Regions from separate parts of the Pseudoalteromonas sp. SR43-5 genome, predicted to be linked through region 3. Evidence: predicted binding sites of a transcription regulator. Region 3 holds the regulator's gene; each other region holds the start of a gene.
What was found. The regulator sigma-54, encoded in region 3, starts transcription at its own class of promoters, with help from an activator protein. The targets are predictions, from matches to a motif close to GTTGGCACGNNNNTNGNNT.

Region 1 (4,220 bases), on a different contig from region 3:
CATCCTGATGTATTACGCCGTGCAGGTGCTGAAGATGCCGATATGATTATAGCGGTAACCAGTTCAGATGAAGTGAACATGGTTGCATGCCAAGTGGCGTACAGTATTTTTAAAACGCCCACTAAAATTGCCCGCATTCGCTCAGAGCAATATTTAAAATACCGCGAAAAACTATTTCAAAACGATGATTTACCAATCGATCATTACATTGCTCCCGAAGCACTGGTCACTAAGTATATTCGCCGTTTAATTGACTACCCTGGTGCTCTGCAAGTATTGCAGTTTGCTGATGGCATGCTCTCGTTAGTAGCCGTAAAAGCTTACTATGGCGGTTTACTTGTAGGTTATGCGTTATCTGCACTTAAAGAACATATTCCTAATGTAGAAACTCGTGTTGCCGCTATTTATCGTCAAGGTAAAGCAATAAAACCATTGGGTACCACCGTTATTGAAGCCGATGACGAAGTATTCTTTATTGCCGCTACAAAACATATACGCGCAGTAATGAACGAGCTACAAAAACTTGAGCGTTCGTACAAAAAAATTATGATAGCTGGTGGCGGTAACATTGGGGCAGGCCTTGCCCGCTCACTTGAAAAAAACCACACCGTTAAACTAATTGAACGCAGTAAAGAACGTGCTGAGCAACTCTCAGAAATGCTCGATAACACGGTCGTTTTTTGTGGTGACGCATCTGATCAAGAACTGCTCTCAGAAGAGCATATTGAACAAGTAGATGTGTTTATTGCCGTAACCAATGACGATGAAGCAAACATTATGTCAGCCATGCTTGCAAAACGTATGGGCGCACAGAAAACCATGGTGCTTATCCAGCGTGGTGCTTACGTTGATTTGGTACAAGGCGGCGAAATAGACATTGCCATATCGCCACAACAAGCAACAATATCAGCGTTATTAACGCACGTACGCCGTGGTGATATTGTTAATGTGTATTCACTGCGTAAAGGTGCGGCAGAAGCCATAGAAGCGGTTGCTCATGGTGATGAAAGCACATCTAAAGTTGTTGGTCGCGCGATTGCCGACATAAAACTTCCAGCGGGTACAACTATTGGCGCAATAGTACGTAATGACGATGTACTGATAGCTCACGATGATACAATTATTATGTCGGGCGATCATGTCATTATGTTTTTAATCGACAAAAAACATATTACCGTTGTAGAAAAACTATTCCAAGTAAGTGCTATATTCCTTTAACTAGTTACGCTAATTAGTTAATTTAAAATACAAAAAAGCCGCTGACTAAGGCGGCTTTAGTGGAGTATCTTCGAATATTGATTACTGTACCTTTGAAAACTCTTCTTTAGAGATTTCACCATTTCCATCAGTATCTAAATCATCAAAAATCTTCACAAGTTGAGGGTTAACCTTCGCTTCTTCCATTGTAATCGCACCGTCGCCATCTGCATCAAAAGAGGCAAAATCTACTGCAGCATATGCTGCTGATGAAGATGCTAAAACGATAACTGCAAGTGTTGTATTGAATGTTTTCATAATAATATTCCTAGTAATATGGGAAGTCCTTTTCAAAGATCCCTGACTGTGAAAAATGTTTAATCTGAAAAAAGATTAGTAATTAGCGAATTCTTCTTTAGAAAGCTCGCCGCTACCGTCGGTATCTAGCTCAATAAATTCAGCCATTAAATCGGTATCGACAGCCGCTTCGCTTGGGCTAATTGTGCCGCTACCATCGATATCAAGGCTGTCAAAATCTGATGCTGCAAATGCAGCTGAAGAAGATGCTAGTACTATAAGTGCTAATGCTTTATTTAAATGTTTCATAACTTAATCCTTCAATGTTCTATCAAAAAAATTGCTTCGTTTAACTTAAAACGTAATTTTTCACTTCCTTGTTATCCTCTTTCGTAAGCTCCCTTGCCTACTTAGGTTGTCTTTGGCAACTCAGGATAAATACTTTTTAATTAAGCTTCTGAAAATTCTTCTTTTGATAACTCACCATTTTGGTCAGTATCAAGCTCAGAAAACATGCTCATTAATTTTGCGTCTACTGATGCTTCTGCTTGGCTAATTGTGCCACTGCCGTCTACATCAAGTGTGTCAAAATCTGTTGCTGCAAAAGCGGCTGAAGAAGATGCAATAGCGATAAGTGCTAAAGTTTTATTAATGCTTTTCATAATATGTATCCTTCAAATTTATGTGTGTGCGATTAAGTGTTTCACTTTGAATCACGATTTCGTTCAGTACACCCTGACTATTACAACTTAAATGCCAACATTGAAAAGCCATTAACTTTCAAAAAGTTAAAAACAAAACATACAATAAGTAGGAATTTTCAGAGTCATTACTGTTGCCTTTTCGCAACACGCTTTAGAGGTGAAAAAATAAAGCCATTAAAAACAACTAGTTATGTTTATATAAAAAGATACATTTTAAAATGTAGAGCTATAAAAGGAGGGATTTTAAAAAATAATTAAGGTTAATTTTAACGAAGTAGCTATAACAACAAAAAACAAGCCATAACAAAAAATACGTAAAACATTGTTTTATATGAATAATATTTTTAATTATATAAAAACAAAAAAACACTTTATAAATACTCACGTAAAACGACATTTTGTTGCAAATAAGCGAAAAACGATTTAGTCAACGGTGGGCTCAAGCGCAGATGGGTCTATAAAATGCTCTTTCATAAAGGTTTTCATTTCATCCTCGCTTGCTAGTAGCTTAATTCCGCAGTGCACACCTGCGACATGCTCTTTAACACTGCAAATTTCACCTTCAAAATCTTTATCACTACTATTGAGTACGACAGTGCATTGCATATCTTTAATACCTTCAGCTTGCTGATCGCCTCTAATATCAAACATTACACCAGTGAGTGAAATGTCTTTAATAAGGCCTTCAAGCACTCTATCGTCACTTAGTTTTAGCTTTGCAGGTAACAAGGTAGGTATGCGTGTTTGCGAGCGTAGCGCAAATAGCTGCACTTGCTTAGGAAAATTAATAAAGACGAGTTTAGCGGGATGAGAGGCTACTGACATAATTTGCTGGCGAAACGCAATAACTTGCCCGCCACTGCCTTCAATCAGTGCTCTTACAACAACCATTACACCATCACGTAAATAGTCACTCGCTGCAGGTAAACGCTTAGCATTGGGATAATTTAAAATAATAAACTGTTTATCGAGTAAACCAACTAATTCAGTTTTAACACGCTTACTGCTTGTAGGTGTTAATATTTCTAGGTCAACTAAACTGCCTACACCTATATGCTTTAGCTTTTCTAAATTTGTTGGCATATCCCTTTTTCCAATATTTTGTAATTTAAAACTTAAGCCGCTCGTTTATCCACGCCAAAAAGTAGGCGTAAATAACACTAATAAAGTAAATATTTCTAGGCGACCAAACACCATTGCAATAGTAAGCAACCATTTAGCACCATCGGTTATAGCACCATAATGCGACGCTACATCTCCTAAGCCAGGCCCTAAGTTATTTAAACAAGCCGCAGTGGCTGAGAACGCAGTTATGTTATCCATACCCGTGCCCATAAGCGCTAACATGATAATAATAAATACAAGCGCATATGCAGAGAAAAATCCCCACACGGCTTCTACTACTTTGTCTGGCAACGCCTTACGACCCAGCTTGATTGAATATATAGCCCGTGGGTGCACTAAACGATTGAGCTCACGCACGCCCTGCAAATAAAGTAAAAATACGCGCACTACTTTCATACCACCACCGGTAGAGCCTGCACAGCCACCAATAAAGCTCGAAAATATAAGTAAAATAGGTAAAAACAAAGGCCATGTTGAAAAGTTATCAGTAGCAAAGCCTGCTGTTGTACTCATTGAAACAGCTTGAAATAACGCCTGATCGAGGGTTTCATCGCCATTAGCAAATATTTCGTTAGAGGAAAGTACGGTAAAACAAATAACCACCAGCGCTAATTGAATACACAAAAACACCTTAAACTCTGGGTCTCTAATATAAACTTGTATATTTCGGCTCGCCACTGCGGCGTAATGCAGGGAGAAGTTAACAGCGGCAATAATTAAAAAGAACACACAAATAAAGTTAATTACAGGGCTGTCAAAGTGCCCCATGGAGGCGTCGTAAGTAGAAAAACCACCTATCGCCACCGTTGAGAATGCATGGCATATAGCATCAAACCACTCCATTCCCGCAGCCCAATAAGCCAGCATACAAGTAATAGTCAACGACACATAAATATA
Region 2 (4,220 bases), on a different contig from region 3:
CAGCACATTGGTCTCTTTCTTGTTGATCAACCTCATACTGCAATAACTGCGCCGCTCCGCGAATTCCACCTAAAGGATTTTTAATTTCGTGAGCTAAGCCTCTTATTAGATTTCGGGCTGCTTGGTATTGATGCATTTGATTAGACGCTTGGTCGTGCTTAATTTCGTCATCGGTTTGGCGCCACTCAAATAAAATATAAAGTGAGCCATCAAACTTAATTTGTCGTGTACTTACGGCTACTTTTGCATGGCGAGAATCGCTAAAAACCACGTCAGCTCTGTGCTGCTGGCAATCTACACCTTCAACTAATGAGTATTGTTCTATACGCTGCAAATCGATTGAATGGTAATTAAAAAGACTATCGAAAGGCTGATCTAATAGGCGCTTGTTACCAAGGCCAAGCAGTTCGCTAGTACTGGTATTGGCATAGACAACGGTGAAGTTTTTATCAAGCAACATGATAGCGGTTGTTTGATTTTGCCAAATAGCATCGAGTAGCTCAGGGCTAAAGTTTTTATTATTAATCATAGCTGCACCATTTTAGTGCGTGAATATTTACAAGCAAGTTATATAGTAAAATACACTGCTGCACGTTTAGTAATGCCCCAATTTAGTTACTTAGGTTTAGCCCTTTTCGGTGCATAAAAAATATGCAGGGCTCACTTATAGCAATAACTTGGTTTTTACTATTAAAAAGCTTTAATTGTAGTGTGTGCTCACCACGTTCTACATCTCTTATTGCAAAGGTTGAACTGTCACTGGCTGGGCCATGTGCTTTGCCATCAATAAAAAGTTGTATAGTAAAACCAGTTTCAAAGCGTGGTTTTATTCGGCTAGTAACATAAACAGTGCCGGTATTTTCACGAATAGTCTGGTTATGATCAGGTGAGGAAATGGCAATACTAAAGGCCGCTTGTTGGGGCTGGGGTTGCTCGTCAAAAATGTCAGTATTTGTTGCAGGCATATTAAGATCTTGGCTGGTAAGCTTTACCTCTTTAGCACCTTTATGAGGGGTGTCAGAGAACACTAATACGCCATTTTTATCTTTCCAAGCGTATATCTTTGTTTCACCAGCGTAACCATAATTGCTTAATCCTAAAGCAATTAATAGTAATAAAATCTTGTTGTTCACTCTGCAGCCCTGCATTTTTGTCGGTAACTTAACTTTAGTGGAGATTGATTAATTTTACCATTAAAAAAGCCCGCAAAGCGGGCTTGAGAACACACATATTTTATACAGCTAAATTAACAGCTGTAGTACATTTCAAACTCAACTGGGTGAGTTGTCATGTTAAGCTTTTCAACTTCTTTAGATTTAAGTTCGATGTAAGCATCGATTAAGTCGTCAGTGAATACGCCACCTTGAGTTAAGAATTCACGGTCTGCGCTAAGTGCAGATAGTGCTTCGTCAAGTGATGCTGCAACAGTTGGGATTTCTGCTGCTTCTTCAGCTGGTAGGTCATATAAATCTTTATCCATAGCATCGCCAGGGTGGATTTTGTTTTTGATACCATCAAGGCCAGCCATAAGCATTGCTGAGAAAGCAAGGTATGGGTTAGCAGTTGGATCTGGGAAGCGTACTTCAATACGACGACCTTTTTCAGATGGAACCACTGGGATACGGATTGATGCAGAACGGTTACGTGCAGAGTATGCAAGCATAACTGGTGCTTCAAAACCTGGTACTAAACGTTTGTACGAGTTAGTAGAGGCATTTGCAAAAGCGTTAATTGCTTTAGCATGCTTGATGATACCGCCAATGTAGTAAAGCGCATCTTCAGAAAGGCCGCCGTACTTATCACCAGCAAAAAGGTTTACACCATCTTTAGCAAGTGACTGGTGACAATGCATACCAGAACCGTTATCACCAACAACTGGCTTAGGCATAAACGTTGCTGTTTTACCGTATAAGTGAGCCATGTTATGGATAACATATTTCATTTCTTGGATTTCATCCGCTTTTAATACCATTGTATTAAAGCGAGTAGCAATCTCGTTTTGACCTGCTGTTGCAACTTCGTGGTGATGTGCTTCTACTACTTGGCCCATTTCTTCTAGGACTAGACACGTAGCTGAACGCCAATCTTGGAAGTCATCAACAGGAGCAACTGGGAAGTAACCGCCTTTAATACCTGGACGGTGACCTGTGTTGCCATCTGCATATTCTTTATCTGAGTTCCAAGCAGCTTGCTTAGAATCAATTTTGTACATAGAACCAGACATATCTGATTTGTATTTAACGTCGTCAAATACGAAAAACTCTGGCTCAGGGCCAAATAAAACTGTATCTGCAATACCTGTAGAGCGCATGTAATCTTCAGCACGCTTAGCAACAGAACGCGGGTCGCGCTCATAACCTTGAAGCGTTGAAGGCTCTACTACGTCACAACGTACGATTAATGTTGATTCTTCAGTGAAAGGGTCTAGTTTGATTGAGTCAGCAACTGGCATTAATACCATGTCTGATTCGTTTATGCCTTTCCAGCCTGCAATTGAAGAACCGTCAAACATTTTACCGTCTTCAAAAAAGTCTTCATCAACTTGGTGATGAGGAATAGATACATGTTGTTCTTTACCCTTAGTGTCAGTAAAGCGTAAATCAATGAACTTAACGTCATTTTCTTTAATAAAATCTAAAACCGATTGTGACATGTGTCCTCCAACTATTGGGTTTTGTTATTGCTGCATAATTGCTTTGGGATTTACTAAGCTGATTTTGTGCCATTTTTATAACTAGCTGTTTATAAATTAAAAAAATATCGTTGCATCAAAATGGAATGTACAAACGCACTATGTTGGTGCGTAAATTTTCCTTTTTGGTGCAAAATTTACAGGGCACAATTTGCTGCTAATTTAATCGCTCGGAAATAGCATAACCTAAATGCAAAAGAGTACCAAAAAGATCAGCAAAATAGCCAAAAAGGCTGTTTTTCAAAAAAAATTTGAAATTTAATTCATATAATTGTCATATATAAAACAGATACTTAGTAAAAGTATTGAGAAAGTTTTGAAATTTATATTGGATAAACTTTCATCCATGTCATTAATGAGGGATAATATGCGCCCTTTTAAATCCTATGCTGGGACATCTCGCGAAAGCGTGGATGAGTGCGTAGATCTTGCAGGATCAATGAGAATTTAATTTCTCTGAGTAAATATATGAGCATCGAACAGTTAAGAAATATAGCGATTATCGCGCACGTTGACCATGGTAAAACAACACTGGTTGACAAACTACTTGAGCAATCAGGTACATTAGAAACACGCGGCGGTAACGAAGAGCGCGTGATGGACTCAAACGACATTGAGAAAGAACGTGGTATTACCATTTTGGCTAAAAACACAGCCATTTCTTGGAATGACTACCATATCAATATCGTAGATACCCCGGGACACGCCGATTTCGGTGGTGAAGTTGAACGCGTACTTTCGATGGCTGACTCAGTATTATTACTTGTTGATGCTCAAGAAGGTCCAATGCCGCAAACGCGTTTCGTTACGCAAAAAGCATTCGCGCAAGGCTTAAAGCCAATCGTCGTTATCAATAAAATTGATAAGCCAGGCGCTCGTCCAGATTGGGTTATGGATCAAATCTTTGATTTATTCGACAACCTTGGCGCGACTGACGAACAGTTAGACTTTAAAGTAATCTACGCTTCAGCAATCAACGGTTGGGCAACACTAGATTTAGACGAACCATCAGACAACATGGAACCTATGTTCAAGATGATCGTTGAAGAAGTATCACCACCGGATGCAGATCCTGAAGGTGACTTCCAAATGCAAATTTCTCAACTAGATTACAACTCTTATGTTGGTGTAGTTGGTATTGGTCGTATTAAACGTGGTTCTGTTGCTCCTAACCAACAAGTTACTATTATCAGTGCTGATGGCACTACACGTAATGGTAAAATTGGTGCAGTACAAAGCTACCTAGGTCTTGAGCGTATCGAAACTGATAGAGCTTACGCTGGTAACATCGTAACTGTAACAGGTATTGGTGAGCTTAAGATTTCTGATACAGTTTGTTTCCCAGGAAACGTTGAAGCATTACCACCACTAAGTGTTGATGAGCCAACTGTAACAATGACATTCTCTGTAAATAACTCACCTTTCTGTGGTAAAGAAGGTAAGTTTGTAACGTCACGTAATATCCGTGAGCGTTTAGACAAAGAATTAGTACACAACGTAGCACTTCGCGTTGAAGATACTGCTAGCC
Region 3 (4,220 bases):
GCAACCCGTCATTATCACTGGACCCAATTTAAAAATCACCGGTAAAGGCCTAGAAGCCGACTTGAAAACCGAAGTGATAAAACTAATTAACCATACGCGAACCATATATTATGACCAATAAAATATTAAAATCACTTATAATTCCTACACTTATACTAGCGTTTAATAGTAGTGCTGCAGAGCAAAACACGCAACCTGCTGCCAATCAAATTTCAATAAGTGCCGACAAGCAAGAAGGTCAATTGAAAGCTAATGTGGGTATTTTTGAGAAAAACGTTGAGATTATTCACGGTAATCGCCGCATTACAGCCGATCGCCTCGAAGTACACAAACGTGATGAACTTGGTGATAATAAACAATTATTAATTGCCACAGGTAGCCCTGCGCACTTTGAAGAAAAGCAATCAGACGGCACGACTATGAGCGCCAGTGCTGACGAAGTACGTTATGATGTATCTAAGCGTTTTTTAACGCTTGTTGGTAATGCACAAGTTTCGCAAGCCGGACAAAAAATAAATGCTAAAAGTATTACCTACGACATAGAGCAGCAGCTCATCAGTGCCGAAAAAGATGAAAACTCAACTGACCGCGTTCACACAATTTTAGTACCGATCGAAACTAAAAAAAGTAAAAAAGGCGATAAAGGTCAACCATGAGCACATTAAAAGCAGAACTATTAGCAAAAAGCTATAAAGGTCGTGAAGTTGTAAAAAACGTCGGCCTTGAAGTACAAGCTGGCAGTATAGTTGGCTTACTTGGCCCTAACGGTGCTGGTAAAACAACGACTTTTTATATGATTGTAGGGCTTGTTCCTAGCGACAAAGGTAAAATATCTATTGATGATAACGATATTACTCTTTTACCTATGCATAGTCGTGCTAGATTAGGCATAGGCTACTTACCACAAGAGTCATCGATTTTTAGAAAGCTGACTGTTTATCAAAACTTAATGGCCATTTTAGAAACGCGCAAAGAACTAAATAAACAAGCCAGAGAAGACACGCTCAATAACTTATTAGATGAATTTAGCATACAACACATTCGTGATAGCCAAGGTATGGCATTATCGGGGGGAGAACGTCGTCGTGTAGAAATAGCACGAGCGCTGGCAGCAGATCCTAAATTTATATTACTGGATGAACCGTTTGCCGGTGTTGACCCTATTTCGGTATTAGATATAAAGAAAATAATAGAACATCTTAAAAATCGTGGGATTGGTGTATTAATTACCGACCATAACGTAAGAGAGACCCTTGATGTTTGTGAAAAAGCCTACATTGTTTCTCATGGGGAGCTGATTGCATCAGGTACTCCAGAACACGTATTAAATGATAAAACAGTACGCGATGTTTACTTAGGCGAGCAATTTAGGCTGTAACATTTACGCCATGTCTTTAAGCATCTGCTAGTATTAATTATAACAACATAAAAGGATTGTTAGAGATACATGAGGCAATCACTACAGCTGCGCATGGGCCAGCAACTTACAATGACTCCACAGTTGCAACAAGCTATTCGTTTGTTGCAACTCAGTACATTGGATCTCCAGCAAGAAATACAAGAAGCTCTCGACAGTAATCCACTATTAGAGGTTGAAGAGGCAGACTATTCCGAAGACGCTGCTGGTAAAAACGAGCAAAAAGCTGATACCGATGACATAACTGTTAGCGCATCTGCTGATGATGCTCCGAGCGAATACGAACAAGATACTGGTGAAGCACTTGCAAAAGACACGCTAAGTGACGACATGGCTATGGATGTCAGTTGGGATGAGTACATGAGTGCCGCTCCTGCAGCCTCATCAGGTCCAATGCCTGAAGACGAATCAATATACCAAGGCGCCTCTACTGAAACGCTCCATGAGTATTTAATGTGGCAATTACAACTAACGCCATTTAGCCCTACAGACGAAGCTATTGCTATTGCTATTGTAGAAGCTGTCGATGATTCAGGTATTTTAACACTAAGCTGCGAAGAGATTTTAGAAAGCTTTAATCAAGAAAACGAAGATGATAACGAAGTCGAACTTGATGAAATTGAAGCGGTATTAAAACGCATCCAACTGTTTGATCCTGTTGGTATTGCTGCACGTAGTTTACAAGAGTGTTTGTGTATTCAGCTTAATCAATTTGATAAAGAAACACCTTATATTAATGAAACGAAAATGATTTTAACCGAGCATATTGATCTATTAGCAGCTCGCGACTATCGTACATTAATGAAAAAAACTAAGCTCAAAGAAGAAGAGCTTAAAGAAGTAATGACACTAATACATACTCTCAACCCAAAACCTGCAGATACTATTGTAAGGGAAGAATCTGAGTATGTTATTCCTGATGTGTCAGTTAAAAAAATTAAAGGCCGCTGGGTTGTCGAATTAAACCCAGATAGCATGCCTAAAATTCGTGTTAATAGCCAATACGCAGCAATGTCTCGCACTGTAAAATCAAGTGGCGACAGCCAGTTTATTCGCTCACATTTACAAGAAGCTAAATGGTTTATTAAAAGCTTAGAAAGTAGAAACGACACGCTATTAAAAGTTACTAATTGTATTGTTAAGCAACAACAAGGCTTTTTTGAACATGGCCCTGAAGCCATGAAACCAATGGTTTTAAATGATGTTGCTGAAATGGTAGAAATGCACGAATCGACAATTTCTCGCGTAACTACTCAAAAGTACATGCATACACCCCGTGGTATATTTGAGCTTAAATATTTTTTCTCAAGCCATGTAAGTACTGAAAACGGTGGTGAATGTTCATCTACAGCAATACGTGCGCTTATCCGAAAATTAATCGCAGCAGAAAACTCAGCAAAACCATTGAGTGATAGCAAAATAGCGGATATATTGGCTGAGCAAGGAATTAAAGTAGCGAGACGTACAATCGCAAAATACCGCGAATCTCTTGCTATTCCACCGTCAAATCAGCGTAAAAGTCTGATTTAAGACGCTAAACTAAGAGGGTAATGCTTATGCAACTAAACTTAACTGGTCGTCACGTAGAATTAACCGATTCACTAAGAGACTATATTAATACTAAATTTGCGAAGCTTGAAAGACACTCTGATCATATTAATAATGTTCATGTCATTCTCGATGTAGAAAAATTAAATCAAAAAGCAGAAGCCACAATACACGTAAGCGGTGCTGAGCTATTTGCCTCTACAGAACATCAAGATATGTATGCCGCTATTGACTCGTTGATCGACAAGCTCGATCGCCAAGTAATCAAACACAAAGAGAAGCTTGCTCGACACTAATATGATGAAATTAAGTTCACTTATATGCCAGGACTGCAGCAAAGCTGCGGTCCTTTTTAATAGCAAAAAAAGAATTTTAGAGTTCATTAGCGAACTTGCTCACGACAAACTTCCGTATTTACCGCAACAAGATATTCTTAATGCTTTAATGAGCAGAGAGAAATTAGGTAGTACAGGTATAGGACGTGGCATTGCTATTCCTCATGGAAGAATGAGCGGTGCAGAAGAGCCTTTGGCTTTAGTGCTCGTTAGCGAAACTCCAATAAACTTTGATGCAATCGATAATCGCCCTGTTGATATTTTTGTCGCACTCATCGTACCAGATGGCGATAACCAGCAGCACTTAAAGACTCTAGCAACCATTGCTGATAAACTAAACAACAAAGATTTTTGTAAACAGTTACGCAGTGCAAAATCTGATACTGAGCTTTACCAAGTTATTGTCGATCAATCATAGTTTTATAAAGGGTGTTAAATGGAGTTAATTATCATAAGCGGCCGTTCTGGTTCTGGAAAGTCGGTTGCTTTGCGCGTTGTAGAAGATTTAGGTTATTATTGCGTAGATAATATTCCAGTAAACCTACTACCTTCATTAGTTCGCAGTGTGTCTGATAGCTACGATAAAATTGCTGTTAGCATAGATGTGCGCAACATACCTAAAGAACAAGATGAATTTAACGATATTCTTGAATACTTACCAGGCTTTGCAAACCCTACGTTATTTTATTTAGATAGTGACGATCAGACATTGATCAAACGCTTTTCTGAAACACGCAGATTACACCCACTATCAATAGACTCGTTGCCTCTTGATTTAGCCATCAAAAAAGAAAAAGAATTACTTGATGTATTAACCACTCGCGCCGACTTTATGATAGATACGACTGATTTAAGTGTTCATCAACTCGCTGAATCTATTCGTGAAAAGATTTTAGGTAAAAAAGATAAGCAACTGATTG
Region 4 (4,220 bases), on a different contig from region 3:
TTAAAACGTGCAAATAATGTTTTTATCATAGCGAGTGTTAGCCTTAAAATCATTGTCGTTCTGATAAAAAAGCTTTTTATTAGATATTACATTCCCATCCTGAATCGCCCCTGAAACATTTTGATACCTTTAGGTTACAAATAAATATTGACCCAATGAAACCTTAAGGTTACATTGATACCTACAGGTTACATATTGTAAAAATTTTAAAAGGAAATGAGCTATGTCTAATTACGATATTAAAAGTGAAGAAAAATTTATGGGCCAAAATGCATGGTTTTCATTATTCATGGGGGTCACTTTATTAATCATTAGTGTTTACCCAATGCTTAATCAAACATCAGCCCCACTATTGTTTTTAGGAACTGCTGCTTTTTTAGGTTCATTCTTTATGTTTGTGATCAGAGGCGGGTTTACATGGAGAATGAAATACCACCTTACATATAAAGATGAGTATTTAAATACCATCGACACTATTGCCTATAAACATGTCATGCTTGGCTTACTTTTTAGTATGGGTGGCGTGTACTTACTCTCCGATACTCTTGCTTTAGAAGTTTCTCACAGCATGATGGCTACATTTTACCTTGCTGTAATGAGTTTAATATACGGCGTATCAATTCTTTGGCAAAGCAAAGATTAGGAGCAAAAGTGCAAAATAAAATTGCAAAATACCGCAAAGAAGCAGGCCTTTCTCAACAAGACTTGGCTGATCTAATTGCGGTTTCACGTAAGACTATTAGTACAGTAGAAACGGCACGATTTACCCCTTCGGTAATAATTGCTCTAAAAATAGCAAAGCATTTTAATACCTCAGTTGAAAGTCTCTTTGTACTAGATAAAAATGATTGATACATGTTAAAGCGTTAGTCTCATTCTATTAGCAAAAACACCGATTTAGCTACTTCAATTACAACGTATGGAGGACAGCGCTGTTGTTATTAACGTAATTGCGCTAAAATAGACCAGCAAAAAAATATATATCTAAACCGGAGATTCTACAAGGCATGAAAAAACTGCTAATTTCACCGTCAAAAATGACGCTAGGCGAACAAGAAAATCAAATCTATCAGAACATTCTGAAGCAATCTTCAGAATTAAGCCTTAACCTTATGGCCGTGAAAGTAGAAAACCACCCTGATGATTTTTTACCTTGGTGTTACGAATTGCTAAGTGCAAGCAGAGATCGTATGAACTACGACTTACTAGAGCCGCAGCAATTACCAGTACTTAAGAAGCTACACGATCAGCTTATTTCAGCTATCAGCTTTTTACAGGTTAAAACTTTACGTATTGCTCCGTGGCCTGTAGTAAGTGTATTTGTAGAACAACACAAAGACGTTATTGCTCTTGATGAACAGCTTCGCTTAGTAGACTACATTAAAAGCATTCGTGAACAATCTCTTAAAGATATGATTCCTGAAGACTTACTTGCGTTTAGCGGTAAGCACATGGCATCACTTGATCCAAGCACATACAACTTTGACGTTGAATGGTTTGCATCAACAAAAAGTGCGAAGAGCTTTCATCAAATGCTTGGCGATTTACCAGGTGCCTTTGACGATGCACTAGTAAATATTCCACTTGAAGGTGACATTACTCAATACGAATATCAACAATTTGTTGCTGCTTATTCAAAAATATTCACCGACAATAATGAAAAACCAACACTTGCGCCTGCAACACGACTGCTTGCAATGCGTCGCCCTGATATATTTACTCCGATCACAAACAATCGATTAGATGCATTATGCGGTGCCCTTGGTGTTTCTAAACTAAAAAATAGTGATTTTGAGCGTTACTGGCAAGATATTGTAAAAGGTATTCAAGCTATGTCATGGTACAAAATGGCTAAACCTAGTAATGAGTTAGAAGAACAATTAGTTGCTATTAAAGCACTAATCCCATGTTTCTTTCACTATGCTGATGCAAAAACACCAGATAACTCTAACTACATCAAACTGTTAAGTAAGCCTAAACGAACTACAACTACGACAGGTAAAACTCAGCGTAGAGGTAAAGAGTCTGCAGAAATTTTAGTAGACCGCGCACTTGCTGCTGACGATATTCCTGAGCACATTCGCAGTAAGCGCGATTCAATTGTGAGTGAAGTTCAAAAAGGTCGTAGTGTAAACGAAACAATTAGCCTTATGCGCACTATATTTGGCTAAAAACTTCTAATTTAGCCGTACTTTTATGGTGCGGCTAGGTTAATTTATGCACCAGCAGTGTGCGCAACATCTTCCTACATACCATATCTCTTCTCAATCTATAAAATACAAGCTCATGTTTTTAATGTATAAAAATAATTTTTAATAAAAAATAATGAAGCTGGCACATACAGTGCAATTATCCCGTTAGTTAAACAATAAAAAGCCGTCAGCCTAAAGGTTCCGAATACATAATAAAAACCTTGGCGAGCAAAAATCATATAACGGGAAATGGACATGCTAAAACTAAAAAAAACCATCGCTATAAGTGCTATAGCATTAATGGGCGCAACATCTTTAACATCAACAGCCGTACATGCTGAAGTAACAGCTAATGCAGCGGCAACATCAAACTACTTATGGCGTGGTCAAGAGCAAACTGGGGGCGATGCAGCTATTTCAGGCGGTATTGATTACGCCAATGAATCGGGCTTTTATGCAGGTACTTGGGCTTCAAATGCATCGTGGGCAGATGAAATGACATATGAGCTTGATTTATATGCAGGCTTTGGTGGCGACATTAACGAAAGCGTTAGCTATGATGTTGGCTATATTTATTACGCTTACCCAGATGCAGCTTCTGAAGCTGACGCAGATTTCTCTGAAATTTACGGTAGCATCAGTGTTGAAGGCTTTACATTTGGTGCTTCAGTACTTGCAACATCAGCTGCAAGTGGTGATGGTACAGACTTTGGTGATTCACTTTACCTGACAGCTGACTACGGTTTTGCTGTTGGCAGTAACGGCACTGAAATGGCACTTCACTTAGGCCACTACTCTGGTGACTTTATTGGCGATGATAATATCTTAGATTACGGTGTATCAATTTCGAAAGATGGGTTCACTTTTGGTTTATCTGATACAGATATGGATGACTCAGATATTAAAGCTTACGTTGCTTATTCTGTAGACTTTAATTTATAAGAAAGAATGTGTTACTTGCTGCGACACGAAGGGCCTTTTGGCCCTTTTCTAGTTTTATAGCTGTTTTGCTTTAAATGGTACATTGTACTTCTACTGTTTTAGGGTACCAAGCTGGGCCAATTTGATTCACAACCACCTCAGCTAAACCATTAGTAAACGATTTATACGTATGAACGCTTTGCCACTCCCCTTGTGGGCAATGTGTTGTTAAATCTAACGGCTCTGATCCCTCGTACAACGCAAGTGCAAAATTATGATGCCACTGTGAACTTTTTAGCGTCTTATTGCTTACTTTGCTCTGCATACCGTTATCAAAGTAAATATTTGTACACCCCGTTAAAATAATCAGTGTGCAACCGGCTGCAAATAGCTTGATGCTCATAATGCCTCCCCTAGTACTTGCTCTTGGCACCACACTTTAATGGTATGAGGCGAGTATATTCCAAGCGTAATTAAACTCAGCGCTCCATCACTAAACGTTTGCTGTGACTGCATTTGAATAACCGGTGTATTTGAACATATTTGTTTTACGTCTACCCGCTGCTCACCCACTAATCCCCATAAATAAAATGGGCGGCTATCTTCGTAATTAGCTTGGCTCGTTATTTTTGCTGTTGCCCGTGGCTGAATGGTTACCGCAGAACAAGCACTGAGGCTTAATGCTATCGCCCCTATAATTAATGGTTTCATACTCTTCCTTATAAACTAAATACCAGTAAGGTAACTTTATAAGAGAACATAAAATATTAGCGTAAAAAGCTGTGGGGAATATGTAGAAACGCTATGAAGTTTTATACAGTTTATTACACATAAAGGCCGCATAAATGCGGCCTTTAAAGTAGTCAGTTTAAGTGGTTAGTAAATAAATAGACTTTAAAACTTAGCTAAGTTGTTTTTACTGTCTTTGTCGACCAGCTTAATGTAAGGATCAACCCCTGCAAATAATGGTTTTTCTTTTACTTTTAGCTCAATAGTATTGGTACCAGATACTATTTGATGCTTTTGCGAGTAAATCACAAAGTCTTCAGCGAGAAGGTTTTCAGGATCATCGCTAAATAATGCAATATCAATTAGCTCATCGAGTGG

Region 1: H5090_RS16145 (EF-hand domain-containing protein) is a predicted target of sigma-54. The motif match lies at 2,237-2,255, and genes of this name have one in related genera.
Region 2: glnA (glutamate--ammonia ligase) is a predicted target of sigma-54. The motif match lies at 2,709-2,727, and genes of this name have one in related genera.
Region 4: H5090_RS12450 (TorF family putative porin) is a predicted target of sigma-54. The motif match lies at 2,331-2,349, and genes of this name have one in related genera.

What each region holds. Positions count from the first base shown of each region.
Region 1 is NZ_JACJEA010000030.1:8,236-12,455, forward strand. It holds gene trkA (Trk system potassium transporter TrkA) at 1-1,218, shown strand, start outside; gene H5090_RS16135 (EF-hand domain-containing protein) at 1,300-1,515, opposite strand; gene H5090_RS16140 (calmodulin) at 1,591-1,803, opposite strand; gene H5090_RS16145 (EF-hand domain-containing protein) at 1,944-2,156, opposite strand; gene H5090_RS16150 (flagellar brake protein) at 2,622-3,281, opposite strand; gene H5090_RS16155 (TrkH family potassium uptake protein) at 3,327-4,220, opposite strand, start outside.
Region 2 is NZ_JACJEA010000033.1:37,478-41,697, forward strand. It holds gene glnL (nitrogen regulation protein NR(II)) at 1-529, opposite strand, end outside; gene H5090_RS16965 (DUF4124 domain-containing protein) at 612-1,133, opposite strand; gene glnA (glutamate--ammonia ligase) at 1,247-2,653, opposite strand; gene typA (translational GTPase TypA) at 3,161-4,220, shown strand, end outside.
Region 3 is NZ_JACJEA010000001.1:111,184-115,403, forward strand. It holds gene lptC (LPS export ABC transporter periplasmic protein LptC) at 1-121, shown strand, start outside; gene lptA (lipopolysaccharide transport periplasmic protein LptA) at 111-656, shown strand; gene lptB (LPS export ABC transporter ATP-binding protein) at 653-1,378, shown strand; gene H5090_RS00560 (RNA polymerase factor sigma-54) at 1,448-2,947, shown strand; gene hpf (ribosome hibernation promoting factor) at 2,974-3,261, shown strand; gene ptsN (PTS IIA-like nitrogen regulatory protein PtsN) at 3,266-3,718, shown strand; gene rapZ (RNase adapter RapZ) at 3,737-4,220, shown strand, end outside.
Region 4 is NZ_JACJEA010000019.1:11,479-15,698, forward strand. It holds gene H5090_RS12435 (hypothetical protein) at 224-643, shown strand; gene H5090_RS12440 (helix-turn-helix transcriptional regulator) at 652-852, shown strand; gene H5090_RS12445 (hypothetical protein) at 1,008-2,171, shown strand; gene H5090_RS12450 (TorF family putative porin) at 2,448-3,134, shown strand; gene H5090_RS12455 (Bor/Iss family lipoprotein) at 3,205-3,516, opposite strand; gene H5090_RS12460 (Bor family protein) at 3,513-3,824, opposite strand; gene H5090_RS12465 (M1 family aminopeptidase) at 4,008-4,220, opposite strand, start outside.